Regions from separate parts of the Idiomarina sp. OT37-5b genome, predicted to be linked through region 1. Evidence: predicted binding sites of a transcription regulator. Region 1 holds the regulator's gene; each other region holds the start of a gene.
The links. Region 1 encodes sigma-54, which starts transcription at its own class of promoters, with help from an activator protein. Its sites were predicted from a motif close to GTTGGCACGNNNNTNGNNT; they were not measured.
Positions count from the first base shown of each region.

Region 1 (7,289 bases):
TGCTCAGCATCGAGTGCTGGGCTTCTTCACGAATGATATCAACCACGTCATCGATGGTGATACGACCGACCAATTGCTGTTCTGCGTCAACAACCGGCGCGGAAACCCAGTCAAAGCGTTCAAAAAGTTTAGCGACTTCGGTTTCCTGCATATCAACCGGGATACTGACCACTTCGGTCGACATGATGTCAGAAACGATTTTGCTGGGATCAACGGTAACCAGCCGCGCCAACGAGATTTCACCAATCAGTTTGTCGTTGCGATCAGCAACATAGAGCATGTCAGTGGCTTCGGGTAACTCACCCTTCAAGCGCAAATAACGCAGAACCACGTCAACGCTGACGTCGGCCCGAACCGTGATGGTGTCGGTATTCATGATACCGCCGGCGGTATCCTCATCATAGGACAGTGCCGTCTCTGCACGTTCGCGGTCGCGCTCGTCCATTGACTTAAGCACTTCCTGATAAACCTGATCCGGAAGACCACGAAGAACATAGGCAAGGTCATCGGTGTCCATGCCTTCGGTTGCGGCGGCCAGTTTCTCCGGCGCCATTTGCCGGATGATCGACTTCTGTACTTCTTCGGAGAGTTCTTCGAGGATTTCACCGTGTTCGTCAACATCGACCAGCTTCCAGACGATGGCACGGTTTTTCGGCGGTGATGACTCCAGTAACAGCGCGATGTCACAGGCCGGCATATTATGCAGCATACGGCGGGCAGCCACGTACATGCCGTCCGCCAGGGCAGCATTCACCTCTTGAATACGCTGCATTGCATATTCTTTATCGGTCAGTTCGGCGACCATGCTTATTCGTCTTCCTCAAAGCGCTGTTCAAATAACTCGGTAACGGCTGCCAACGCGGCTTCGGCCTCATTGCCTTCGGCATATACATTAACCGCTTTGCCTTGTTTACCGGCAAGCAGCATCAGACACATGACACTGGCTGCATCGACACGCTGGCCGTCTTGTTCAACCGCGATTTTGGCATCGAAACGCTGGGTAAGTTGCGCCAGTTTGGTGGCTGCGCGTGCGTGTAAACCAAGTTTATTACGAATGATCAGTGTTTTACAGAGGGTTGCCATTATTTTGTTATCTCACGGTGGCGCACTTGCACATTAATCGCCGTATGACGAAAACGTTCTGCCAACTGCTCGGTGATGTAAACAGAACGGTGCTGACCGCCGGTGCAACCTGTGGCAATGGTCAGATAGCTACGGTTGCTGCGCTGAAAATGTGGAATCCAGGTGGCCAGGAAGTTTTCCACCTGATGGATGTACTTAGCAACCAGCGGTTGTTGCCGGAAGTAATGCTGGACATCATCATCCAGGCCACTGAGCAGTTTGAGCTCTGGCTGCCAGTGTGGGTTTGGCAATATGCGCGCATCAAAGACAAAGTCGGCATCTTTGGGTAAGCCGTATTTGAAGCCAAACGATTGAAAGACGATGATGAGCTTTTTCTGTGCCCGCCCCAGCACTCGTTCGGCGACTTGCTCACTCAGTTGGTGCAACGACAAGTGGCTACTGTCGATGCGCCAGTTGGCACGCTCCATAATCGGCTCAAGTAGCTTGTGTTCAAGCTGTAGGGCGTCAGTGAGGGGCAGTTCTTTTTGTGACAACGGGTGTAGCCGGCGGGTTTCGCCGAAGCGCTGTAATAAGGTTTGGTCATCCGCATCAATGAACAAAATTTCCGGCTCGACTTCAGCCGGGAGAAAGTCCAGCGACTCGAGTAATTCTTCCGAATTTTCGGGTAAATTTCTTACGTCGATACTGATGGCAATGCGATCATATTGCGCCATTACGGCATGCACCAGCGTCGGTAACAAAGCGATCGGAAGGTTATCAACGCAGTAGTAGCCAAGATCTTCCAGAACCCGAAGAGCGATGGTTTTTCCTGAACCAGACCGGCCACTAACAACGATTAACTGCATGATCCGTCACTGTCCTCATTAACAAAAATGTCGTAAAGATCCTGGTCACTATGTGCCGCTCGCAGTGCGCGGGTACACACCTTATCATTCATGCGGCGTGCTACGGTGGCCAGCGTTTGCAGATGATTTTCGTGTTCAGATTCGGGTACCAGCAGGGCAAAAATAATGTCTACGGGCTGGTTATCTATGGCGTCAAACTCAATCGGCTCGGCAAGCGTTATCAACACCGCCACAGGCTGAGTTGCATTGGGTAAGCGACCATGTGGAATCGCAATACCAAGGCCAATACCGGTACTGCCTAAACGTTCGCGATTTAACAGGCTCTCAAAAATATCATGGCGGGTAATGCCGACCAGCTTGGGAGCCGCAATTTGGCTAATGGTTTCTAATAGCCGTTTTTTACTTGCGCCCTCGACTGCACACTTGGTGCAGTCGGGGCTTAACAGTTCAGACAGTTGCATGATTAATGTTTTTTCATTTTCTCTTTGTGTTTAATAACTTGCCGATCGAGTTTATCAATTAAACCATCGATGGCCGCATACATATCGTCGTGTTGGGCATCGGCAAAAATTTCGCCGCCATTAACGTGCAGGTTGGCTTCCGCGATTTGTGCCGTTTTTTCTACTTTAAGGATGACGTGAACATTGTTGATGTGGTCAAAGTGTCGCTCAAGTTTAGCGAACTTAGTGTCTACATAGTCACGCAGTGCGTCGGTAATATCGATGTGATGACCGGTCAAATTAATTTGCATAACGTCTTCCTTCTTGTTTCTATCACGATTAAAGCAGACTCTTGCGTTGGCTCGAGGACGGAATGTTTAACGACTCCCGATACTTCGCAATTGTCCTCCTTGCTACTTGGATTCCCTGGTCTGCTATGAGTTCAGCAATTTTGCTGTCACTCAATGGTTTAGCGCGGTTTTCCGCCGCCACTAACTTCTTAATTAAAGCACGAATAGCGGTACTTGAACACTCACCTCCTGCTTCTGTATTGACATGACTGGAGAAAAAGTATTTGAGTTCAAACACGCCCCGTGGGCAGTGTAGATATTTCTGCGTAGTGACCCGTGAAATAGTGCTTTCATGCATATCGACGGCTTCGGCGATGTCGTTGAGTACCATCGGCTTCATAGCCTCTTCACCGTGTTCAAAAAAGCCTTGTTGGCGGTGAACAATGCAGTGTGCAACCTTTAACAAGGTCTCATTACGACTTTCCAAACTTTTAATGAACCAGCGCGCTTCCTGCGTGTGCGATTTTATATATTGACTGTCTGCTGCGGATTTTGCGGCTTTACTTAAGGCCGCATATTCTTCGTTCACTTTTAATTTGGGTACGCTGTCGGGGTTCAATTCGACCACCCAGCGCCCTTGTTTTTTTACCACTGAAACGTCGGGTATGACGTATTCAACCGGCTTCTGCGCAATTTGTTCACCGGGGTGAGGATGCAATTGCTGAATTAATTGCATAATCTCTTTCAGTTGCCCTTCGGATAAGCGCATTTTGCGCAGGATGGTGCGGTAATCGCGGCTACCGAGCAGGTCCATGTGTTGCTGTACAAGCTCCAGCGCCTGTTCTTTGAGTGGTGAGTCTTCTACTTGTTGACGTAACTGAATGCTCAGACACTCGGCGACATCGCGGGCACCAACACCAACGGGATCAAAATGTTGAATACGCTTCAGCACCATCAGCACTTCGTCTTCACCAATGTCCAGATGCTGTAACGCGGCAACGATGTCGTCAACGGAGGAAGTCAGGTAGCCATTATCATCAATCGACTCGATAATGGCTTCGGCTATTTCAGTGTCCTCATCGGAAAAATGCGACAGTTGCATTTGCCACAACAGGTGATCCTGCAGTGACTCACTGGTTTCGCCCTGATAGACATCCATCTCGCCGTCATAGCTTTTACCGTTAGGGCTGGTAACCGATGTCGGAGTGGATGAGGTATAGGTATCATCCCAGCTGCTGTCGACCGGGAGTTCATCAGGGAGTTGATCTTTTTTCAGCACATCAGAGGTTTCCTGATGGCTGTCATCACGATGATTAGAGGTTTCTGGTGCTTCACCCTCGACGTCCTGATGGTCACCGTCAACTTCAAGCAGCGGGTTGTTGTCCAGTGCCTCCTGAATTTCAGCCTGTAGATCCAACGACGACAACTGCAGCAGGCGAATGGCTTGCTGTAGTTGTGGTGTCATGGTCAGCTGCTGACCGATTTTTAACTGAAGGCTTTGTCGCATTTATCTGACTCCCGGCTTCACGCTATGCTGCTTACAGTGTGAACTGCTCACCGAGGTAAACATCCTTAACCTGTTGATTTGATAATATACTCTCAGCATCACCGCTGGCAATCAATTGTCCGTGACTGACAATATAAGCATGCTCACATACTGACAAGGTCTCACGTACATTATGATCGGTGATCAAAACACCAATGCCACGTTGTTTAAGGTGCTCGATAATTTTCTTGATATCGAGTACAGAAATCGGGTCCACCCCGGCAAACGGTTCATCAAGCAGAATAAAGGTCGGGTCCGCCGCCAATGCGCGGGCGATTTCAACGCGGCGGCGCTCGCCGCCGGAAAGGCTCATGCCGAGGCTATTGGCGATGTGGCCGATGTGAAACTCTTCTAACAGTGCATCAACCTTTTCTTCGCGCTCTACTGCGGTGAGGTTTTTGCGAGTTTCCAGGATTGCCATCAGATTGTCGCGCACGGTCAGTTTCCGGAAAATCGATGACTCCTGCGGCAAATAACCGATGCCACGTCGCGCTCGCTCGTGCATAGGCAGCAGGGTTAAGTCGGTGTCATCCAGATAAATCTGTCCTTTGTCGCTGTTCACCAAGCCTACGATCATGTAAAAGGTCGTGGTTTTACCGGCACCGTTCGGGCCCAGCAGCCCAATGATTTGCCCCTGGCTGACTTCCAGACTCACGTCCTTAACCACTTGCCGGCGTTTGTAACTCTTTGCTAAATGACGAACGGATAAAGTAGCCATGAACTCAGTTGTTGCTCCCGTTTTTATCGTCTTTTTTCTTTTTCGGCGGTGTGAATATGGTGGTTACCCGGTTGTTTTCAGAACCTTCGCCACTGGCTGAAACGGTCTGCTGAGCCAGGTCATAGGTAATAATTTGCGCACTCGAACGGCTGGAGCCCTGCGAGACTTGAGCATTCCCCACCAGCTCCAGCACTTCACGTGCCTGATAGTAGGTAATACGGTCGGCCTGTGCACTGATGGTGGAGCCGTCGTCCAGTTGTTGAGTATAGGTCGCTGGATTTCCTTCCGCGATAAAGGTGTCCGCCTGTTGATCCGCATTTCGCAGAGCTTCGACACGATCGGCCTTAATTTCCAACGTGCCCTGTTTGACGGTAACATTATCGGTCAGCAGTAGCCGGTTGTTTTTGATATCCAGTTCTTCATGCCCGGCGGTTAATTCAATGGCTTTCGAGAAGTCCGCTTCGCCTTGCGCATAAACGTTCGCACTGACGAGCAGCATAACGCCACTAGCGAGGCTCAAATACGGTCTTAACATGTCGGTTTAGCTCCATTTTTTCGGCGTATAAGTCAGCTTTCAGACCATCGCCCTGAATCGTAAGTTGTGGCCCAAACAGGGTAACTGGATAGTCAGTGCGCATTGTTTCAGCGGCCATATCAATGACCAGATATTCCGTCACAACCCTTTGTATAGCAGTATCAGGCTGAAGCGACTTTATTTCAACACCACGCTCCAGGATCAGCGTTTGGTCGTCATAAAAAGTGCCTTGTTCAGCACTGATTTGCCAGGTCGCCTGATTGTCCTCGGTATACACCGAATAAACCGGCTGGGTTAACTCTGTCAGCCCGATTTGCAGGTAGTGTGCCATGGCATCCGCTTTAAGCTGGTGTGCCAGGTTTCCTTCCGACTCAAATAATCGGGTTTCCAGCCCCCGAGCGGTGAAATCGGGCTTCATGATTTGTGAACGTTGTTGGGCAGTATCTTCACCTTCGTCGATAAAAGGGCGCCAGACCAGTAACAGTCCCGCCCCGAACAGCAGTAGCAGAATGAAGGTGATGCGACGACTCACAGACTGATCCCCTCAGCACTGCGAAGCTGGCCACTGGCCAACAGTAATAAATCACAGACTTCGCGAACAGCACCGTGGCCGCCCGCGCACCGGGTAATATAATCAGCGCCTTGTTGCACGGCCGGGTGCGCATCATGAACGGCGATACCCAGTCCGGAACGTTGAATTAATGCCAAATCCGGAACATCATCGCCGATGTAAGCGACCTGCTCGGGGGTCACATCGAGTTGCTCAAGCAATTGCTGATAAGCGACGGTTTTGTCGGATTGTCCCTGAAAAATATGACCTACGTCCAGGTGCTTCATTCTGCGTTCGACGATAGCAGACTGACGGCCGGTAATCACGGCCGTGGTAAAGCCGGCGTTAACCAGTGCCTTCATGCCAAAACCGTCACGGGTATGAAAGGCTTTCAGCTCTTCACCGTCGTTACCTAAATAAATACGGCCGTCCGAAAATACCCCATCCACGTCGAGCACCAGTAAACGTACCTGTTGAAACTTCTTCAGCAGCGCCTGCTCGATATCGCCATACCAGGTATTAATCATCTCCATTGATTATCTCCTCAGACAACGCCAGCTTGTAGCAGGTCATGCATGTTCATTGCGCCAACGGGACGGCCATCCTCGTCAACAATGATAAGACCGTTAATTTTGCGATCCTGCATAATTTTTAGCGCTTGCGCAGCCAGCATATCGGCGTTCGCGGTAATGCAGGAACGTGTCATAACCTCATGGATACCGGTGCTGTGAACATCGATACGATTGTCGAGAATGCGGCGTAAGTCACCATCCGTGAAAATGCCCGCCAGGCGCTTGTTGTCATCGACAATTGCGGTCATGCCCAGGCCTTTGCGCGACATTTCTAATAAGGCTTCACTGATGAGCGCCGTTTGTTCGGTTACCGGAACGCGATCGCCGGTGTGCATAATGTCCTGTAGGCGTAGCAGCAAACGCTTACCCAGTGAACCGCCGGGATGAGACAAGGCAAAGTCATCGGCGGTAAAGCCCCGGGTTTTCAACAGAGCCACGGCTAACGCATCCCCCATAACCAGGGTGGCCGTCGTCGAGGCGGTGGGCGCTAAACCCAATGGGCAGGCTTCTTGTTCTACCTTAATGCAGACATGCACGTCAGCAAGGCGTGCCAACGTTGACTCGGGGTTGCCGGTCATGGCGATCAGCTTCACACCTAATCGTTTTATCACCGGTAGAATATTCAGAACCTCTGAGGTTTCACCACTGTTGGAAATGGCAATAACAACGTCGTTGTCGGTTACCATACCGAGGTCGCCATGGCTGGCTTC
Region 1 covers NZ_CP027188.1:317,092-324,380, forward strand. Annotated here, with positions in the region: gene mgtE (magnesium transporter) at 1-805, opposite strand, end outside; gene C5610_RS01505 (HPr family phosphocarrier protein) at 808-1,083, opposite strand; gene rapZ (RNase adapter RapZ) at 1,083-1,928, opposite strand; gene ptsN (PTS IIA-like nitrogen regulatory protein PtsN) at 1,919-2,389, opposite strand; gene hpf (ribosome hibernation promoting factor) at 2,392-2,679, opposite strand; gene C5610_RS01525 (RNA polymerase factor sigma-54) at 2,708-4,165, opposite strand; gene lptB (LPS export ABC transporter ATP-binding protein) at 4,197-4,922, opposite strand; gene lptA (lipopolysaccharide transport periplasmic protein LptA) at 4,927-5,457, opposite strand; gene lptC (LPS export ABC transporter periplasmic protein LptC) at 5,429-5,989, opposite strand; gene kdsC (3-deoxy-manno-octulosonate-8-phosphatase KdsC) at 5,986-6,534, opposite strand; gene C5610_RS01550 (KpsF/GutQ family sugar-phosphate isomerase) at 6,552-7,289, opposite strand, start outside.

Region 2 (7,289 bases), 700 kb from region 1:
ACGCAATCTATCAGTACGCTCGGCGAATTTTTACAAGCGGGAAAAGCGGATTATCAGGTCTTTGATTTAGGACGTTGCCTGCACGAAATTGACCAAACCACCTTTGACCGTATCGAACGTCAGCAACAACCCTACCCTTTTCCGATTCGTCAACAGGCGCAACTGGCGGTGCTGTTTCGACACCGACAACAACCGGATAACGACTACTTGTGGTTTATTCAATTGCCGCTGGATGAGCGAGGCTTATTAAGCAGCGCCGCCCGGGATCATTATCTGGAGTTTGTGCTCAACGCTCTGGGTCACGAAATCACCGGCAGTTTAACCGATGAGCAAGAGCAGCAGCTTAAGCAAAACCCCTATTTGTTCACGCCGAGTGACGTTCAGCGCGCGGCCTTACATGCCCGTATCGCGGTTCAGCGCCGGGCGGCTCCTAGCCTCTATTTTGATGACGCCGAAACCTATTTAGCATCGCAACAGGGGGACTGGCAAAACCTTGGTATGCAGGGTTTACACGATTGTGCAGCACGCCTGGCACAGCTTCCGCAACTCTGCGCCGCCATTGCGTCGCACTTCACCGATTATCCAGCGGCCGTTCGTCAGCAGCTAGCCGCCGCACTGGAGCACCAACCGTTACCGGCTAAGCTCCGTGATGCATTGGTCACGGTTGCCGCTACCAGTACCGCGGAAACACGCTGTGACGCGATGCGAGCTTTAGCCTCTTGTGCCGAACAAGGGCCGGTGATTCAATTGATTCGCAACCAGCTGACGACAACCGCAAGCGAATCGCTGGACGCGGACAGGCTGACCGTAATGGCCGCCCGACTGTGGCCGGCATTAGCTGACCCAACACGGTTAACACGTTATATTCATGCCATCGCCCAATTGCAACCGGTAATGTTCGATGCCTTGTTTCAGGATATTATCAGCTTACCGCAATTACGCCCGTTACTGCTTAGCCTGCTGGCACAGGGACAGCTTAGTAACGACAGTTTGCAGGCACTGAACCGACTAAAACAAAACGTACAGGGATAAGGCATGAGCTTATTGGATGTTCTGCTACTGCTCGGGCTGCTGTTACTCGGCTGGATATTCTGGCAGCACCGACAGCAATCGGAAAGCGCCTACCGACACGCGGCGCACTATTGCAAACAGCAGGGGCTACAATTGTTGGATGTCCGACGTGATCGCACACGCTGGTCCTTTAAGGGCCGTCAGCCGGGGTGGCGGGCGACCTTTAAAATGGGGTTTAGCAGTGACGGTGAAACCCGCTATGAAGGTGATTTGGAGTTACATAATCAACAACTTATCGGCGTCGAATTACCACCGTTTCGTGTGCCCAATCGCGAACCACTGCACTAGTAACGTCATCACGCGAGCTTACGTGGCGTCGCTATCCGTGCTGTTGCGGGCATGAAACAACAAGTCGCCGTTTAACTCGGCGACGTTAATGTTTGCCCGCCGTTGATAACCTCGTTTGAGGAAAAAATCGCGATAGTCGTCGCGCGTTACGTATACGCCAACGCCCTGTGATTCGGGATCTTCCTGCAACAGAGTATCAACCGCTTGCACCAGTAACTGGCCTAATCCGTGTTGTTGATACTGTGGCGCCACCGCAATAAAAGCCAGCATATGATAAGGCACATCCGGCATCGCCTGCTGAATACGACGCTCTTTTTCCAATACCTGCTTGGTACTTAAGAAACCCGCCGTTAACAGCATCGAAATACGCCAGTGCCAGAAACGGTTAGGGCCAAAACTGGCACCCGGCCGGGTCAGACAGGCAACACCGAGCAACGTGTCGCCGTCTCGCACACCAATAATGGGTTGGTCACTTTCCCAAAACGCCGTCAGATCTTCGCGAATCGCCGCCCGCAGGCGCTTATCGTAATCGGCTTTCTCGGCCCGAAAGATGCGTTGAAACAGCGCATCATCGTGATAGGTTTTGAATAACAGCGACGCCGCCGCTTTTAAGTCTTCGGCGGTCAAATACACCAACTCACCAGCGATTGTGTGCGTGTCGACTTGCTCAGTTGTTGCCTGCACCATTGCATCTCTCTTTGGTTGTTATTATTTCACCAACCTAGCGAGATTTTTTGATGCTGTCGAGTGCCAAATCACCCGTTCCGGTTAATTCACCGTTAACAAAAACCAGCGGCGTGCATTCATCACGAGTGGTCATGCCATCAGCATGCGTTCGGTGGGTGCGGTAGTACAACACTTGGTAGTCACTGTCATCGGCTTGCCAGCGATCACTAAAATCCGGAGTGCCCAAGCGCTGTTTAACGTCATTCACCGACAGTTGCATCGGCAGCGCCGCAATACGGTTTCGATTTTCGCGCTCATCGACCTGCCCGTCGTACTCTGCACGACCTTCTTTCCAGTCCGATTCGGTTACAATAACGCAACCCTGCAATAATAAAGACCCTGCCAAAACGGTCGCAAGAACGGGTAATGCTTTCATCGAGTAATTCTCCCAAATTGTTATTTTTGCATTCCAGGGGCGGTTGCAGCGGGTCTGCAACCCTGATTCCCTAAGGTTAATGCAAATGCTGTTCCAAATTTTAATAGCCTGTTTTTAAAGCATTTTTTATTGTCAGCATGAGGCGTTTGTCAAACAATTTGGCGAGTTCCGCGACTTATTGGTCAACACTGCGGTTGGCACAGTTCAAGAAACTCATCCAGCGTCTGTGCGATAACTTCATGTTGCGCTTTACCTATCCACTCAAGCCCAACGACTCCGCTTTGGTTATCAATACTGACCAGTAAGTCATCGGCCTCGTGCGCCAAGCCGATAAATACGGTTTCGGGTTGCTTCAACTTGCGCTTCATCAGAATGTGGCCGGTAATGTTTTGCAACAGCCGTTCCGCATCCTCTGGCCCTTGGGTTTGCAGCAATGACAGACCATGCTGTTGCTGCTGATGAGTAACGATGACGTTCAGGTCGCCGGCAAACCAACGCCCGTAATAGTCTTTCACATGCTTGTGAAAGGTCAGTTCCAGGGCTGTTTCCAGAGCGCTGAAGTCGAGTTCGGGTTGTTGTCGCACCGGTTGCCAGGCGACCTGGTCTTCATCCAGGGGTTGTCGATAGATGGGACTGTTCCATTCGGCAACGTATTCGGTAATCAGGGGATCAACCTGGGTCCGGTAACGTTCGATTAATCTGTCCAGGGCTTCGCTCATCTGGTACTCGCTGTTAAATGGCTTTAAACTACGCGCATTGTATGCGTGGAGTGAACAAATGCCAAACGACAACCCGTTAAAGCACCTTAATCTGGGTCAGACAACCGCTTACCCAACCGAATACGATGCCGGCCAACTTAAAGCCGTGCCCCGTGCGCTGAACCGTGAGCCGATCGGCATCAGGGATGCACAATTGCCTTTTGACGGCGTGGATTATTGGACCGGTTACGAAATTTCCTGGCTTAACGAGCAGGGTCTGCCGCAGGTTGCCGTGGGCTACTTTAGTGTGCCGGCAAGCACGCCCAACCTGATTGAATCTAAGTCCTTTAAGTTGTATTTGAACAGCTTTAACGAATCACGCTTTAGTCATTGGCAACAGGTACAACGTTTGATGCAGCGCGACTTATCGAACTGTGCCGGCGGTGCCGTTGAGGTTGAGCTGCGCGCATTGACCGATGTTACCGGCGAAACCGTCGATGATTTACCCGGTCAGCTCATCGATCATCAGGATATTCGTATCACCCACTACGATTACGATCCCGGCTTATTGCAGGTGGTGTCGACGACGCCGGTGCAACAGCAGTACAAAAGTCATTTATTAAAGTCTAACTGCTTGATCACCAATCAGCCGGATTGGGGCTCGGTTTATATTCACGGCACCGGTCCACAACTGGATACCGCCTCATTGCTCCGCTACCTGGTCAGTTTTCGGCGTCATAATGAGTTTCATGAGCAGTGTGTTGAACGCATTTATCAGGATCTGTTTGCGCTGGGATTTGCACAATTGAGTGTGTACGCACGTTATACGCGCCGCGGTGGGTTAGACATCAACCCGTTCCGCTCCAACTTCGAGCAGGCGCCAGCCGTTAAACGACTGGCGCGACAGTAGTTTTAGTCCGCTGGTGAAGCATTCGGGTGCGGTACACCCAGCCATTGCAGGAACCGCGCCTTTTGTTTTGCCGTTGGTTCTGCAACCGGCGTAATTGAGGCGCCCGTGTGTTGCTGTTCACCGATCACTAAGGTGGTGGTGTGCAATTGATCACGGCGGAAATAAGTGACTTCCACTTCGTCACCCACCTCGTACTCTTTCAGCGCTTCGTCGAAACGTCCGCCGGCGGCACGGAAGCCATCATAGGCGACAATCACATCGCCGGGCGTGAAACCGGCATTCCAGGCGGGACCATTACGCTCAACCCGGGTCAGCTCAATACCCGCGGGCGCGGCGTTACCACTCCAGCCAACCCAAGGGGTTTGTTTATCCGCGGAAGCAAAGCTCAACTCGAGTCCGGCGCTCGCCAGCATATCGGCAAACGGAATTTCTCCGACCGGGCTGTTGATGTTTTGTTGCCACCAGTTCTGCCACGACTGGCCGGTCAAATCCTGCAAAATCGTCAGTACATCCGCTGCCGTAAAACCGACCTCGTCAGCGTCAAAACGCTGATATAACTCGTTGTGCACGTCGCGATAGCTCACCTCGCCATCGGTTGCTTCAAGCAGCGCCATATCCAACTGCCAGGAGACCATCGCGCCCTCTGAATAGATATTGACCGAGAAGTTTTGCGCCCGATCGCCGTATTGATCACTCCAGGCTTCAAACGATGCTTCAGCAACCGACATAACCTCGGTACCTGGCTTACGGTAATGGCTCTCAATATCATCCGCCAGGCGTTCGAAGTACTCATCCGGGGTCATGATATCAGCCACCATCAACAGATGATCCTGAAAGTAACTGGTCGAACCTTCCGCTAACCAAAACAGATCGGTGTAATTTTCTTTTTGATAGTCATAAGGTACCAGTGGTGACGGTCGATACGCCTTCACGTTCCAGGTATGGACAAACTCATGGGAGGCGGTCGACATAAACGACAAGTAATCATCGCGTGAGCCATAACGGTAGCGAGGCCGCTGAATGATGGTCGAGTTGCGGTGTTCTGTCGCACCACCGGCATCGGTCGTCAGGTGTACCATAAACACGTAGCGCTCATAGGGGTAACCGTCCCAAATTTCAGGGCCGGTGGTTACCAGCTTTTTCAAATCTTCCACGGTTTGCTGATGGTCAAGGTTACCCTCTCCCCAAATCACCAACTCGTACTCGCGGCCGTCAACTTCAAATTGGTACAGATCATTAATACCCGTCTCGATTGGGCTATCAACCAGAATGTCCCAGTTATCGGCGACAAAACGATGCTCCGCGGTTTTCTCCATGCCCGACACACTGCGCCAGTCATCGCGAACGTTCAACTCCACCGACACCGGTTGCTGACGATATTCATCGGCATACATAAACACCGCTGACGCATCTAAATACGCATGCGAGTCATCAATATGGCGCGCGCGACGACCCAGTAGGTCAGCGTAGATTTGGTAATCAACGACAACCTCGTCGCCTTTTGCTGTCTCCGGGATTTGAATCCGCCAGGTGCTTTTGTCCACTTTATGCCACTGCAACGGTTCTCCATCGTCGGTCTGCGCCGAAAACTCCCGCACGCCGTTGGCTAAATTGAGAATGCGGTAATAGCCGGTACGCCAGGCCGGCATTTTCACCTCAAGATAGTCTTTATCGGTGGCCGGGAAGGTAATGGATACATCACCGGTATGGTGCGTCGGTTCGGTCAGATCGATGTAGTAATCAACGTCTGCCGCCGCTGGAAAGGTCAGTGCTGCTAATGCACTTGCAATAAGAGTCCGTTTTAACACAAGGGTTCCTCTAGTATTTTTATAATTCCTGTGACAAGGTGCTTATTAGGCTATCACAAAATGGAACGATTCCTGAGTTGATAAGACTAACGCAACAAATCAATAGGTTAACGACATTTCATCATTCTGTTATGGCGTTAGTTCAGCAGAGTCCGTACAATGGTGACCGGTTTTTACCGTTATTACGTTTAACTTTACTACGATGTATTTACTGCTTTAGACAGTACCGCCCAGTAAAAAGTAAGGTCGCATTTTGAATAACCCGAACACAGCCGAAGCGAAAATTGAGCAGCTGAGCAAGCGGTTACAGCAAAGCATTCAGTCCCGCAAGCAGCTCGAAGATAGTTTTCAGCACGACTACAACGTGCTTGCCGAGCTCATTATAAAGCTCACCTACGCCTGTGCCGGCATGGACCACGGTCTTGATAATAAACTGGTTAAGTTACGCGGCTTGTTACAGCGTAATGCCGGTATGGCGGAACTCGAGCAAGCCATCAATGACACCCAAACGGTCATCGAAAAACACACCTTAAACGTGCAGCGGCTGCTCAAACAAACCAGCGAGCAAACTCAGGAAACCGTCGCATTTTTACGCCAACAATCCTTGCAAAAAGCAGGACGGGATAGACTCGCCACCATTGAAAACATGCTCGAGTCGCCCAGCATTGCGGTCACTCATTACATTCCGGTTATGCTGGAACTGCTGCAGTTGTTCACTGCATCGGCACATTCGCTTGCTGATTCGCACACTAAACCGCAACAAAATTCGGCGGAGGTGCCATCAAGGCAGTTGCTTGAGCTGCTCAACCAGGTCGACTTTGACGGTGCAACAGGACAATTGATCCAGCGCACCAAGCTGCAACTGAATCAGGCGTTGGATCAACAACAGTTTATCGAGTTGATGTTGCAGTTAATTCGTCAGATTGTGAAAACCATCAATGATGAGCGTCAATCGGCACAAAGCTTCCTGCTGGAACTGAACCAAACGCTGACGCTGGTGCAGGGAGCGCTGCAAAATACGCTGGCGAGCCGCACCGAATTTCATGACAAAAGCGGCGTCTTGAATCAGCAGTTGCAAGCGGACATGAAGCAGCTCAATGACTCGGTCGAAACCGCAACCCAGTTGGCTGAGCTGAAAGCTCAGGTCAGCGACCATATGCAGTCGATCAATGCGGCGCTGCAACAAAAATTTAGCCTTGAGCGCGACGAGCGCCGTAACTTTGAACGTCAGTACGAAAAGGCCTCATCACGGATTAAAAATTTGGAACGTCAGGTGGAGCAATATAAGCGCCAGTTGGCGGAACAGAAGTTTAAAAGTCTGCAGGATCCGTTAACAAAACTGCCCAATCGCGCCGCCTTTGAAGAACGATTTCAGCTGGAATTCGAGCGCTGGACGCGCTATAAAGAACCAC
Region 2 covers NZ_CP027188.1:1,013,803-1,021,091, reverse strand. Annotated here, with positions in the region: gene C5610_RS04665 (DUF3549 family protein) at 1-1,032, shown strand, start outside; gene C5610_RS04660 (DUF3301 domain-containing protein) at 1,036-1,359, shown strand; gene C5610_RS04655 (GNAT family N-acetyltransferase) at 1,378-2,046, opposite strand; gene C5610_RS04650 (DUF3192 domain-containing protein) at 2,081-2,461, opposite strand; gene syd (SecY-interacting protein) at 2,644-3,180, opposite strand; gene queF (NADPH-dependent 7-cyano-7-deazaguanine reductase QueF) at 3,239-4,069, shown strand; gene C5610_RS04635 (M61 family metallopeptidase) at 4,072-5,877, opposite strand; gene C5610_RS04630 (GGDEF domain-containing protein) at 6,131-7,289, shown strand, end outside.
Region 2: the regulator sigma-54 is predicted to act here: its motif matches at 2,541-2,559, upstream of C5610_RS04650 (DUF3192 domain-containing protein).

Region 3 (7,289 bases), 850 kb from region 1:
AACACACTGTCATCATGCACTTGCATATCCCACGCACGGTCGCCGTTAATACGAATGTCGGCACGGGACAGCAGTTCTTCGACGTACGCTTTTGACGTTGCCATAAGGTCCTCATTTTCTGCTCAACAGCTTTTTTTACGCTAACAGGATGCGCTTAAACTGGCAACGGATGGACCTCTTAACCGCGGTTACCTGGATGAAGCGCCACGTACAAACTCCGGGTAGGCATCGATACCACAGTCGACGGTATCGGCGCCCTGATATTCTTGTTCCGCACTTACCCGGATTCCTATCAGTTTATGCAAAAGCCACCAAATAACCAGGCTGGAGCCGAACATCCAGACAAAAATGGTTGCAGCGGCTGCCGCTTGCACCGCCAGGGATGCGCTGGTGTCACTGATCGGTACCATCAGTAAACCAAACAAACCACAAACCCCATGCACCGATAGGGCGCCAACGGGATCATCCAGTTTGAGCTTGTCGAGCGCGATGATGGATATCACCACCAGCACCCCGGCAATGGCACCAATCACAGCGGCCAATGGGGCTGAAGGACTGACCGGTTGCGCGGTAATGGCGACCAGACCGGCTAAGGCGCCGTTCAAAATCATGGTTAAGTCGGCTTTTCCGGACAGCCATTTTGTCATGACCAGCGCGCCAATGGTGCCCGCGGCAGCGGCGCTGTTGGTGTTAACAAAGACGTTAGCAATGGCCTCGGCATCGGCGCTGCTGCTCAGTTTAAGTTGTGAGCCACCGTTAAAGCCAAACCAGCCAAACCATAGGATGAACGTTCCTAAAGCAGCCAATGGCATGTTGGCACCCGGCAGCGCCTGCGCTTTGCCGTCCTTGTATTTTCCCAGCCGCGGACCGAGGATCAGTACACCCGCAAGAGCGGCAGCGGCACCGGCCAGATGCACAATACCGGAGCCGGCAAAGTCGACAAAGCCCCACTGGTTGAAGAAACCGCCACCCCAGCTCCAGGCGCCCTGCACCGGATACAATACCGCCGACAAGATGATACTGAAGAGCAAAAAACTGACCAGCTTCATCCGTTCGGCCACCGCCCCTGAAATGATCGACAGTGCCGTGGCGACAAAAACGCTTTGGAAAAAGAAGTCGGCAGCGTCGGCATAATCGCTGGCGCCACCGTTGCCATACATCAGCGAATAGCCAATGATCAGGTAACAAAGACAGGCCAGCGCGTACAAGGTAATGTTTTTGGTGAGGATCTCGGTGGTGTTTTTCGCTCTGACTAAGCCTGCTTCGAGCATGGCAAAACCGGCCGCCATCCACATTACCAGTGCGCCTGAGATGAGTAAGTAAAAAGTATCTAACGCAAAAGCGAGCTGATTATCTGCTGACATGATGTGTTCCTTACAGTGCCTGTTGACCGGTTTCACCGGTGCGAATACGGGTGCAATGCGTGAGGTTCCAGACAAACACCTTGCCGTCACCGATATTACCGGTGTGGGCATGCTCAGTGATGGTCTCAATAACGCGCTCAAGCATATCGTCAGCAACCGCAAGCTCGACTCGAATCTTGGGCAGAAAATCCACGGTATACTCGGCACCACGATAGAGTTCGGTGTGGCCCTTTTGGCGGCCAAAACCCCGGGCTTCGGATACCGTCATGCCGGCACAGCCAATATCGGCTAATGCGCGCCTGACATCATCGAGCTTAAAGGGCTTGATTAATGCAATGACCATTTTCATGGGGTTCTCCTAGCTGATTAACGGTTCGGCAGAAGTTCGGTTTCAATTGTCATGCCATAATGTAAGTAACTGAAAAGTAATGGTTTAATTTCCACAAAGAGACCTCTTGCCCCATCGCGGTGGTTGTTTTGGTGCAACTGCACGAGAAAAGTGCTTATGGCTTATAACGCAAAGTGAGTTGAACCATTGACGCACTGGCGGGATACTAGGAGTCATTGTTCACAGAGTTACTGAGGTACCTATGTTAGTAGGTCAACGTATGAGCGACTTGATCGGGCAAACCGATCTTTTGAGAATTCCGTCACTGTCTGCACTGAGTGGCAGTGATATTTATTTAAAATGTGAATTTCAGAATCCCGGCGGTTCGATAAAAGATCGCGCTGCGAAACAGCTGATTGAAGATGCCTTTGAGCGCGGTGAACTGAAGCCGGGTATGACCGTGGTCGAAGGAACCGCCGGTAACACCGGTATCGGCTTAGCTTTGGTGGCTAAGTCTTATGGCTTGAAAATGCTGGCGGTCATGCCGAACGATCAAGCGCCGGAAAAGGAGCGCATGATCGCTCTGCATGGGGGCGAGCTAATGGCGGTTGACCCGGTGCCGTTTAAGAACCCCAATCATTTTTACCATACCGCACGGCGCATTGCAGAAGAGCGCAGCGACTGCTGGTGGGCTAACCAATTTGAAAATACCAGTAATGCGCGGGCGCACTATTTACATACCGGCCCGGAAATTTGGCAGCAGATGGAAGGTCGCATCGATACTTTTGTGTCGGTGGCGGGTACCGGCGGCACCATTGGCGGTAATTCGAAGTTTTTTAAAGAACAGGATGCCAATATCGATGTCTGGTTGGCGGATCCGGATGGTTCTGGTATTTATCAGTTCCTGAAGTCAGGAGAATACGTGGCGAATGGTGGCTCAATGACCGAAGGGATCGGTATTATGCGGTTGGTGGACAATTTCCGTCAGGCCAGCATCGATCATGCGGTCAATTTGCCGGATCAGGACTTGGTAACGCTGTCACGCTATCTGCGTGAACAGGACGGTATTGTGCTGGGCAGTAGCTCGGCGTTAAACGTCGCAGCGGCGCTGGCTGCGGCTCTGCATAAAGGGCCAGGACAACGTATTGTTACCTTCGCCTGTGATTTAGGTGAGCGTTCGGCCAGCAAGCTTTATAACGAAGCCTATTTAAAAGGGCGTGGCCTTAATCCTGAGCCGGAGCCGATTGAACAATTGTGCGAGCGCTATGCGAATTTGGGCGACAACGTGCTGGCGAAAAAATGGTGTGGTCTTGAATGACCGCTTGGATGACGATATGCGTTTTATAACCAAAAACTATTCAGCGTTAACTGCAGCATGGCTGTTTGCGGTGGGGGCGGTGCAGGCACAAACGGTAGAACCCGTTACAAATCTGTCGACCATTGAAGTACGGGACTTTATCGATGTTGCGCATCGCGGCGCGTCCGGTTATCTGCCAGAACACACCCAGGCCAGTGCGGTGATGGCGCACGCGTTGGGCGCTGACTACATCGAGCAGGATGTGCAGTTAAGCCGTGATGGTATTCCGGTGGTGCTGCACGATCACTATCTGGATGAAATATCGGATGTTGCTGACGTGTTTCCGAAGCGACACCGGCCAGATGGTAAATATTATGTGGTCGATTTCACGTTAAAGCACTTGCAGCAATTAACCTTAAAACCACGGGTGAATGATAAAGGTGAGCGGCGCTACCCGCAGCGTTTCGGGCTGGCGACCACCTCCTTTAAGGTACAGACACTGGCCGAACACCTGGCGCTAGTAAAAGAGCTGAACCGGGTCAGGGGAACCGATACCGGTGTTTATATCGAAATAAAATCACCGCGTTGGTATCACCAGCAAGACTATGACATCACCGCAGCCGTTATGCGGGTGCTGGAAGATGCGGGTTATAAAGAGGGGGCGTTGCCAACCCCGATTTATCTGCAGTCTTTTGACCCGGAAACGCTACGACGGTTAAAGCGCCAGTACCATATTGATTATCCGTTGGTTCAGTTAATTGCCGACAACAGTTGGAACGAGAGCAGTGTGGACTATGATGCGCTCAGAACTTACGCGGGGATGGAGTCATTGTCATCCTATGCAGAAGGGGTCGGCCTGTGGCTCGGGCATGTACTGACCGGGGTGAAAGATGGCGAGCCGCAATGGAGCGATGTGCTATCGAACGCCCAACGAGCTAAGTTGCCGGTGTTTGTTTACACCTTGCGAGCCGATGATTTGCCTGAAGGCGTGGAGTCTCACCGACAATTGCGGGGTTGGCTAAAGCAAGCCGGTGTGACCGGCGTGTTTAGTGACTTTCCGGATAAAAAGTAACGCGCATCTTTAAGCCGTCGGTACCGTCGTCATAATAACCCGGTAATACATCAATGGTTTCGAAATGATAACGTCGATACAGTTGGATAGCCGCCAGGTTATCTGACTTCACTTCCAGCGACAGACCGTGGCACTCGGCTTTTTTGGCCTCGGTAATGACGTGCTCTAACATGGCTCGTGCCAGCCCTTGGCCACGGTGCTCGGCGTCTACCGCAAGCGAATAGACACGCCAGTAACGACTGTTGGAACGGCTCAGAGCGATGGCATAAGCGATAACTTGGCCGGCGTCGGTAACCACCCAAAAGTGCACCGAAGATGACTGCAACAGCCGCCGGAAGTTTCGGCGGCTGATGCGGCTGTAATCGAAGGTTCGTTGCTCGAGTTGCACCAAGGCGTCTAAATCGGCCTTGTCGGCCAGCCGAATGCGCCGCGTCGATGGGTGATCAGTATTCATCCAGGCGGCGTCCAAAGTCCGCCATAATCAGGCGGTAAAGCTCATAGCCCAGATGTTTATCTTCTACCCCGGATTCGATCGACGGGTTGTCGTTAATCTCGATGATGACCGGGCCCTTAGCGGTCATTTTAACATCAACGCCGTAGAGGCCGTCGCCGATCAGACGCGTTGCCTGTAGCGCTATCTTAACGACATCTTTGGGCGCCTGATGAACCCCAAAGGTTTCGAACGAGCCACTTTTAGCACGGCCGGACGATTCTTTATGGTTGTATATCTGCCAGTGGTTACGTGCCATAAAGTACTGACAGGCGTATATCGGACGGTTATTGAGTACGCCGATACGCCAGTCGTAGTCGGTGCGCATAAACTCCTGTGCCAGCAAAATGGTTGATTGCGCGAACAGTTCTTCAGCCGTGGCTTTAAACTGCTCGGCATTATCGGCCTTCTCCACGCCAATCGAGAATGAGCCATCTGGAATTTTTAACACCACCGGATAACCCAGTGACTCACCGATTTCATGGTAGTTAATGTCGGTGCCGGATAACAATAACTCTGTTCGTGGCATACCGACCTGATGTTGTTCCAACAGCTCTTTTAGAAACACTTTGTTGGCGCATTTAACAATGGATTCAGGATGGTCAATGACGACCATGCCATTGGCTTCTGCTTTCTTGGCAAAGTGGTAAGTATAGTGGTTGATACGCGTGGTTTCGCGAATAAACAAGGCGTCAAACTCCAGCAACCGGTTAAAGTCTGCTGCCGTAATGAGTTCTGCTTCGATGTCCGCTTCTTTTGCCGCCTTAATAAAAAGGTTCAGTGCTTTTTTGTCACTGGTTGGAATGGCTTCATCCGGGTTATAAAGAATCGCCAGGTCATAGCGGTATTCTTTGCGCGCCCGCGCTTTACGCCAGACTTTTTTATTAAAGGCATCGAGTGCGTCACCAAACATGGTTTGTTGAGCATCATCCAGTTGATTCAAATAGCCGGCCGTTAAGGAATGAATATACCAGCGCCCTTCGTTACGTAACTGAACGCGCAGCAACGGGCACGGGTAGCGTTCGAACAACTGACGGGCAAAGCCATTAAACTCATCAATATCGGAAACACCGAAACAAATGATCAAATCCAGCGCGTCATCGGTATAGTTAGCAAGGTAGCGGCTGGCTGATTTATCTAATACATTGGTTAATAACTGGTAATGTTTAAAGTTATTTAAATCATTGATAGTGGTGACTGACGGCATAACGCGCTGGCCACGGGCTTCTGCCAGTAAGCTGACATAGTAACCGGTAGACAGGTAGCTGAGGTCATCACAAAGGTTGAGAATGTGCGAACGAGTGCGGCTAACGTGAGTACTGAGGTACTCATTAGCCGTTAATAACGATTGGCTCGGATAGTAAGGCTGCCAATCGGACATATCATTGATAACTACATGGACGTGCTGCTGCATAAAGTAAAATGTTATTTGCGAGAGAGACTTAGCAGACACTATATTAGAACATGGAAGAAAGACAAGGAGCTTTGTGTATGTTGACGCTGTTGGCCAAATTATTAAAGGCCTTAAACTCAGAAACCAGCCCCTGGGCGCTTGCTATGGCGATGGTGCTGGGCATGATTTTGGGGTTGACCCCCTTGTGGCGGGTACACAACCTGATCATTCTGCTGGCCGCACTTATTTTTCGCGTTAACCTCACGCTGTTCCTGATTTCGTTTGGTGTGTTCTCAGGACTCGCTTATCTGCTCGACCCTTTATTTCACGAATGGGGACTCGCAATCCTGCAAGCTGATAGTTGGCAGGGGATCTACGAGGCCATTTATGCCACAGCAGCGGGGCGTGTCAGTCAGTTTTATCACACCATCACCATGGGTAGCCTGGTATTTAGTTTATTAATCAGTCCTGTGATTGCGGCCTTAACCTATTTTGTGGTGGTTAATTACCGCAAACGCATTCAGCAAACCTTGTTAAAGTTAAAAATTGTGCAGGTTATCCGCGGTAGCCGCTTCTGGCAGTTGTATATGGATTTACGGGGGTGAGTATGAAACGCAGTATAATCCGTTGGCCCGGACTGGCCGCCTTCGCTGCCATCGTTGGCTTACTGGTCATTGTTTCCTGGTTATTTCTGGACGCTATTTTAAAAGTGACACTGGAATACGGACTGGGGCGGTTAAATGGCGCCGAAGTGACTATTCAGAAAGTTGAGCATAAGTGGTCCCCGTTAACATTGACCGCCTACGATGTGCAGGCGACCGACCCGGCCAAACCATCCCACAACCAGGTGCAACTGGAAAAATTCAGTGCCGATGTGTCCGCGGCGGAGCTGTTACTGGGGCGCATCCATATCGAGCAGCTCGACGTTGTGGGAGTGCGTGTGGATCAAGCCCGCAAGCAAGGCGAAGGCGAGGTTTATGTCGCGCCCTCGAAAGAGGACATCAAAGAATGGGCCTCCGGTAGTTGGGAGCAGTTAAAAGTTTCATTGCCATCAACCGATGAAATTGTTCAGCAAGTCGGCTTGCAGACCGAACAGATCCTGACGGATGCAGAAACCCAGATTGAGCAACAACGCGAGCAGTTCGAGCAGGCCAAAGCAGCGCTGCCGACGAAGGAAACGTTGCAGCAGTATCAGCAGCAGGTAAAAGCAATTACCGAAGGTAAGGTTGAAGGTCTTGGGGATATTGCCGCGCGCAAAGAAAAACTGGACAACGTTAAGGCAGCCATCCGCCAGGATAAAGAAGCGATCCAAAAATTCCGGCAGCAGTTAAGTGAGTCTGCTGAT
Region 3 covers NZ_CP027188.1:2,365,263-2,372,551, reverse strand. Annotated here, with positions in the region: gene cfa (cyclopropane fatty acyl phospholipid synthase) at 1-104, opposite strand, end outside; gene C5610_RS11220 (ammonium transporter) at 189-1,364, opposite strand; gene C5610_RS11215 (P-II family nitrogen regulator) at 1,375-1,713, opposite strand; gene C5610_RS11210 (cysteine synthase A) at 1,955-3,010, shown strand; gene glpQ (glycerophosphodiester phosphodiesterase) at 3,027-4,061, shown strand; gene C5610_RS11200 (GNAT family N-acetyltransferase) at 4,036-4,515, opposite strand; gene C5610_RS11195 (RimK family protein) at 4,505-5,932, opposite strand; gene C5610_RS11190 (TIGR03546 family protein) at 6,043-6,549, shown strand; gene C5610_RS11185 (TIGR03545 family protein) at 6,552-7,289, shown strand, end outside.
Region 3: the regulator sigma-54 is predicted to act here: its motif matches at 1,754-1,772, upstream of C5610_RS11215 (P-II family nitrogen regulator).

Region 4 (7,289 bases), 350 kb from region 1:
CCATCCGCTTGCTTCAATAGTCCGCTGCGTTTTCCTTTCGCACCCGTAAAGGCGCCGGCCTCATGACCAAAGAACTCGCTTTCCATCAAGTCGGCCGGGATACCGGCACAGTTAACCGCCTGAAACGACTTATCCCGTCGCTCGCTGAGCTGATGAATCGCTCGCGCCACCAGCTCTTTCCCGGTACCGCTCTCGCCCAAAATCAGCACGCTGCCATCCACCGCTGCAATTTGCTCGATTTGGGTGTAAAGCTTTCGCATCGCCGGACTTTGCCCAATCATTCCGGCGGGGCCGGTCTGCTGGGTTTTAAAGCGGTTCAGTTCTTGTTTTAAACTGCGGTGCTCAAGGATTCGTTGCACGCTCAGCAACAAGTGTTCTACGTCCAGCGGTTTAGTCAGAAAGTCTGCGGCCCCCTGTTTCAGTGCATCAACCGCCTGATCAACCGTGCCAAACGCGGTGATCAACAACACCGCGGGTGGATTATTCTGTTGCTGTAACGTTTGCAACAGCGACATGCCCGAGGTTCCCGGTAGACGAATGTCACTTACCACCACATCCGGCTGCCCCTCCTGGCTGAGATAGTCTTCGACACTGCCATGATGCGTTACACGGTAGCCCTCTGCCTCAAGCTCTTCGACCAGCAACTCATTCAGTGCCGGATCATCCTCAATAACCGCTACCCAGGCCTTATTCATACTCATACCCTTTACTCCTTACTTGCTGGCAGACGCAACCGTACACAGCAGCCACCATGCTCCGCATTTTCCAGAGTCATCGACCCGTGATGATCGGTCATCACGTGGCTGACAATGGTTAACCCCAGACCGGTACCTTTGCCTTGCGGCTTGGTACTGTTAAAGGGTTGTGCGGCGGTGTTTTTCATGGCGTCGTCGATCCCGGGCCCATCATCGCAAACACAGATTTCTACCGTATCACCACCCCGTAACGACACCACAATTTCTGACTTCGCTGCCTGTAGGGCGTTTCTCAATACATTGATCAGCGCCAGCTCAAAGCGCTTATCGTCGACATTAATCAACGACGAAACCTGGCCATCAACGCGTATTTTTATCGGGTCATCATCGCGCTCATAACCAATACTTTGAATGGCTCTGGCGAGCAATTGTTGTACCTCGCAAGGCTTACGCTCAGCAACCGGGGTGCGAGAGAACGCTAATAATTGATTAACCAGCCCGGTCAGCCGTTGGACTTGTCCGCGGACAGCATCCAACTGACGTATCTCTTCGCTGTTGGTGTTGTTTTTTAATAATCGCTTGGCGCGCGCATCAATCACCGTCAACGGCGCACCAAGCTCATGCGCAACACCGCTGGCGACACTGCCGATTGCCGCCATTTTTTCTTGCTCACGAAGCGCTTGTTGCAACTTTTCTTCCTGTTGGCGACGCTGCTTTAATTCCTGCTCCGCACGGTCGATACTGTCCAGCATGCGGTTCAAGCCGTCACTGATTTCAGCGATCTCACTTGGGCCCTGAGGCGTTACACGAATATCGCGATCACCCTCAGCCACGCGTCGCATGGCATTTTTTAATTCCACAACGTGGCGGCCAACGCCGCGATAATGACCAAAAATAAGCACCGCAATGGTAACTAATGCAAACGCCGCCCAGCTAAACCAGGCCACCTTACTCAGTTGCGCAAATCGTTCATCAAAATCGCTGGCCTTTCGATTGATCTGCAGTAAGCCGATGATACGTCCGCCACGGTCAATGATTGGCATAAACTGGGAGAACACGTCTTGCCCTTCGACACGTCGGTAATCGTCTTGTGTGACACCGGTTTCTACCGTTTGCTGGGCGAGAAAGCTGTTAGACAGATCCGTTTCGGTAATACCGGCTTCCGCAACCTGATTGCCTTCTACATTATAAACCGAGGCACCGTAGACTCGACCAATTGAGAACACCGAGTCTAAGTTAGCCTGCACCGCAGGTAAGTCATTGGTTAATAAAGCATCACTTATCGGTAAGCTAATGGCACGACCCAACAGTTCCAAATCCGCTTTTAATCGCTGTTCTTCTTGTTGCGCCATTAGCTGCAAACCAAAACTGATTGCGACACCGGATATCACGATCATCGGAACGACAACATAAAGCAGTAGTCGTTTCTGCAAACTCGACAGGTTTAAACTGTATCTTTTTGTCATTCATGCTCCTCCAACTGTATCAAAACGATACAGGTTTTCACCCGACGCTGCTCTACAAATCATTCAATTTAATGTTTTTCATTAATAATCAATGATTTGCAAAACTGGCACGGTCTTCGCTTTAGGTACAGTGAGCAAATTTAGTTCCAGACAACACTTAGGAGTCTATTATGAAAAAGACATTAATCGCATTAGCAACCGTTATGGCCTTTGGTTCAACAGCCGCTATCGCTCAACAACAAGGGCAAGCAGCTCAACAAATGGCTCAGCAGCAAGCTCAACAGAAAATTACTGAAGGCATGCTGGTCAAGTTTGTAACAGCGATGGAAGACGTACAAGCCGTTACTGAAAAGTATCGCGAAAAATTCCAAAACGCTGAGAACCAGGAGGAAGCTCGTACTATTCAGCAGTCTGCACAGGAAGAAATGATTGCGGCCGTTGAAGACGCTGGCTTAACACCTCAAGAGTACAACCAAATCATTCAGCAAGCGCAAAACGACGAAGAGTTGCGTAACCGTTTGCAGGAAATGACTGGTGAAGACTCGTAATTCATCACCGGCAGAAACGTAAAAAGGCGGCGACTTAAGCCGCCTTTTTTGATCATATGTCCTACGCTTTACGTAACCCCCAATACAAATGATTCAATACGCAAGGAGAGAGCGACGTGAAAGCATCGGATCTGATGGTTAAAGCGCTTGAAAACGAAGGCGTAGAATATATTTTTGGCATTCCGGGTGAGGAGAACCTCGATTTACTGGAGTCACTGTCAAAATCATCGATTAAACTGATTATTACGCGGCATGAACAAGGCGCTGGCTTCATGGCAGCAACCTATGGCCGGCTTACCGGTAAACCTGGAGTTTGTCTGTCGACCTTAGGTCCGGGCGCAACGAATTTAGTTACCCCGGTCGCCTATGCACAGCTGGGAGCCATGCCCATGGTCGTGATAACGGGGCAGAAACCGATAAAAGAACGCCAGCAAGGCCAGTTTCAAATCATCGATGTGGTCGACATGATGACCCCGATCACCAAATATACCCAGCCCATCATCAGCGCGAAAAGCATACCGGCACATGTCCGAGAAGCGTTCCGCCGCGCCGAGGAAGAACGTCCAGGTGCGGCCCACCTTGAATTGTCAGACGATGTCGCCAGTGAAGACGTTGACGCGAACCCCATTGAACCCAGCTTCTCGCGCCGTCCAATTCCTGAATATAAAGCGGTAACGCATGTGCTAAACCTGTTGCAAGAAGCAAAACACCCGTTATTGCTGATCGGTGCAGCAGCCAATCGCAAAATTACCGCTAAGATGCTACGCGCCTTTGTCGACAAAACCGGAATTCCGTTCGTTACCACACAAATGGGCAAAGGCGTCATCAACGAGGATCATCCCCGTTGGCTGGGTAACGCGGCGGTTTCCGACGGTGATTACCCACACCGCGCCATTGAGCAAGCCGATCTTATCTTAAATGTCGGCCACGACGTGGTTGAAAAGCCACCCTTTATGATGCGCGCCGACTCGAGCCAACGAAAAGTTGTTCACATCAATTTTCAGAGTGCTCAGGTTGATTCGGTTTACTTCCCTCACGCCAGCATGATTGGTGACATTGGTAACAGCATTTGGCAACTCAAAGAAGGTATCGAACCTCAGCCTCATTGGGACTTTGATTTTATGCTGAAGGTAAGAGATCACATGCGTGATCACACCGATGAAGGTGCCAATGATGACCGCTTTCCGATGTTGCCGCAGCGGCTGGTTGAGGAAGTCCGTGATGTGATGCCTGACGATGGCATTATCGCGCTGGACAACGGCATCTATAAAATCTGGTTTGCGCGAAACTATCCTGCCCGCGAGCCCAATACAGTATTACTCGACAATGCATTAGCCTCGATGGGAGCCGGTTTACCATCGGCAATGGCCGCGAAATTGGTGTTCCCGGACAGAAAAGTCGTCGCCATCTGCGGCGATGGTGGCTTTATGATGAACTCGCAGGAACTCGAAACCGCCGTCCGCTTGAATCAGGATCTGGTGGTTCTGCTGCTTAATGACAGCGCCTACGGCATGATTAAGTGGAAACAGCAAGATATGGGGTTAAGCGATTTCGGTCTGGACTTTAATAATCCCGATTTTATTAAGTACGCCGAAGCCTACGGTGCCAGCGGCTACCGCCTCAACAGCACGCACGAACTACAGCCGCTTATGAAAAAATGCATGGAGCAGGGCGGGGTTCATTTAATCGATGTGCCCGTCGACTACTCCATGAATAATAAACTGCTCAATCAAGAGATACCGCATAATGCGGCGCAGCTTACTCGATAACCGTAGGTTTAATTTCAGGGTGAGTATCGGCAAACAGTGGGTAGTCGTTAAGTTTATCGACGAATTCCTGCAATTGCGGATACTCGCTCAAAACCAAACGGTTTCTAAAGGCTGCCCAGCTTAAATAGCAGCCTAAACGCAGCTCGCCATCACTGAAAGGATGAGGACCTTCGTACGCCACCGCGTGTTCTTTGCTTTCCATTAAGGCAAGAATATCGTCTACGCGGCTCTGCTGGCGCTGCATATACGCATTGTTGTCCGGCGTCACACCTTGCTGCTCCAGCAAGAACAAGTTTATCGACGCGTCCAATGCGGTATTCACCAGGCAATACTGATCATAGTCTTTGACATCGGCAAAGTAGCGCTCTCCGGCTTTTTCCCGAACGTACTTCAAAATACTGCTGGAATCGTGAAAACGGAGTTCTTTATGGTGCAAAAAAGGGACTTTCTTCGCCGGATTCAGTTTCGCACTCATGTCATGATCGGTTTCGGTAAACGAAAACTCCGTTTTGGTCTCAGCTAACGCAATTCGAATGTGCCGAACATAAGGTGAGGTATAACTGCCGAATAATTCCATAGCCAATCTCCGCTTTAAAACATAACCGAATTAATTATCCCGACAATTCTCGTCTGGATACTCCAGTTCAATTGTCGTGTGCGCAAGCTTATAAGGCGCAAGCGTTTCTGAAATCAGAGCCTTTAAGCGCGCGCGTTGCTCACTGCTTAACTCTCTTGATACCACAATATGCGCCGTTAATACATGACGTTCACCATCTAATGACCAGAAATGTAAATGATGCGCGTCGGCAACATCGTTCAGGCTAACCAGTTTCTGCTTGATATCCGCGTATATCTGGGGACTTGGTGACGCCTGCACAAATAATTTGATGGTAGCCACCAGTGACCGTAAAACATTAATCAAAATGAACAGCGTAAATACAATCGACAACAACGGGTCTAAAATAGGCCAGTCGACAAACATCAAAATAATCGCCACGATCAGTACAGCGACCCAACCGAGCACATCCTCTAACAAGTGCCAGTTGAGCACCCGCTCATTCAGCGTCTGTCCCTTGCTCAGCTTAAAGGCGGCAAACCCATTAACGGCGACACCAAAAACGGCTAACAATGCCATTCCTTCCGCCTGAGGCATCACCGGGTCCCATAGTCTCGGTATAGCGGTATACAAAACCCAGGCGGAGCCCGTGATAAGAACCACAGCATTAATAAACGCACCCACTAATGACATTCGTTGATAGCCATAAGTAAAGGTGTGGGATGCCTGTTTGCCGCTGATTTTATTTAGCAGCCATGCCATTCCGATGGAAAGACTGTCGCCCAAATCGTGGACCGCATCAGCCAGAATTGCAGTGCTGTTGGTGAGCACGCCACCAATAAACTCAATAATCGTAAAAAACAGATTTAGAAAAAATGCCCAGCCAATTCGCTCAGATGCACTGTCATGATGGTGGTGGTGGTGATGGTGTTGGTGAGCCATAGAGAAACTCCAAGATAGTCAACTTTGTTGACAAAAAAAGGGCCATACGGCCCTTTTTCTACTCCACAGTAACCGATTTTGCCAGGTTACGAGGCTGGTCAACATCGGTACCCTTTATGATTGCAACGTAATACGAAAGCAACTGCAATGGGATGGTGTACACAATGGGAGCCACAATCTCGTCACAGTGACAGACGTTAAGAACATTCAATGTCTCATCGCTCTTAAAGCGCGCGTTCTTATCGGCAAAGACGTACATCAAACCACCGCGGGCACGCACTTCTTCGACATTGGATTTCAGCTTTTCGAGCAGTTCGTTGTTCGGTGCAACCACGATCACCGGCATTTCTTCATCAATCAGCGCCAGTGGCCCGTGCTTTAATTCACCCGCAGCGTAGGCTTCGGCGTGAATGTAAGAAATTTCTTTTAGCTTAAGCGCACCTTCCATCGCAATCGGGTACTGATTGCCACGCCCCAAGAACAGGCTATGTTCTTTGTTCGCAAAGTCGGGCGCCAATGCTTCAATATCGTCAGCCAGCGCAACGGCTTCTTCCAGTTTGGCCGGCAGTGCCTGCAGCGCTTTCACAATGGCTGCCTGTTGTTGCTCCGACATGCCACGGTATTTACCCAGCGCCACTGTCAGCATCAACAAGCCCGTTAATTGGGTAGTAAAAGCTTTGGTTGATGCAACGCCGATTTCGGCACCAGCGCGGGTCATGAAGGCAAGGTCAGATTCACGCACCATGGATGAGGTGGCGACGTTACAGATGGTTAAGCTGCCTTTGTAACCCAGCTCTTTTGAGAGTCGTAATGCCGCCAACGTGTCTGCGGTTTCACCGCTTTGCGAGATGGTGACCAATAAGCTGTTTGGGTGAACATAGGATTTGCGGTAACGAAATTCTGATGCGATTTCGACACTGCATGAAACGTTAGCCAAAGACTCGAGCCAATAGCGTGCCACCATACCTGCATGATAGCTGGTACCACAGGCAATGATTTGTACGTGTTCAACCGTTTTAAACAACTCCGCCGCGCCTTTACCAAAGGCATCATCGAGAACCGTTTCGCTCGACAACCGGCCTTCCAGCGCATTACGCACGGCGATTGGCTGCTCGTGAATTTCTTTCAGCATAAAGTGACGATACTGGCCTTTGCCGCCGGCATCATAGGTGCTGTCGGATTCAACCACTTTGCGTTCGATGCGCTGGTCGTTTTCATCAAAAATGGTAACGCTGGTGCGAGTGATGTCAGCAACATCACCTTCTTCCAGGTAAATGAATTTACGTGTAACCGGTAATAGCGCCAGCTGATCA
Region 4 covers NZ_CP027188.1:2,863,176-2,870,464, forward strand. Annotated here, with positions in the region: gene C5610_RS13400 (sigma-54-dependent transcriptional regulator) at 1-701, opposite strand, end outside; gene C5610_RS13405 (ATP-binding protein) at 707-2,161, opposite strand; gene C5610_RS13410 (DUF4168 domain-containing protein) at 2,332-2,709, shown strand; gene C5610_RS13415 (acetolactate synthase large subunit) at 2,826-4,478, shown strand; gene C5610_RS13420 (glutathione S-transferase family protein) at 4,468-5,055, opposite strand; gene C5610_RS13425 (cation diffusion facilitator family transporter) at 5,086-5,976, opposite strand; gene glmS (glutamine--fructose-6-phosphate transaminase (isomerizing)) at 6,035-7,289, opposite strand, start outside.
Region 4: the regulator sigma-54 is predicted to act here: its motif matches at 2,265-2,283, upstream of C5610_RS13410 (DUF4168 domain-containing protein).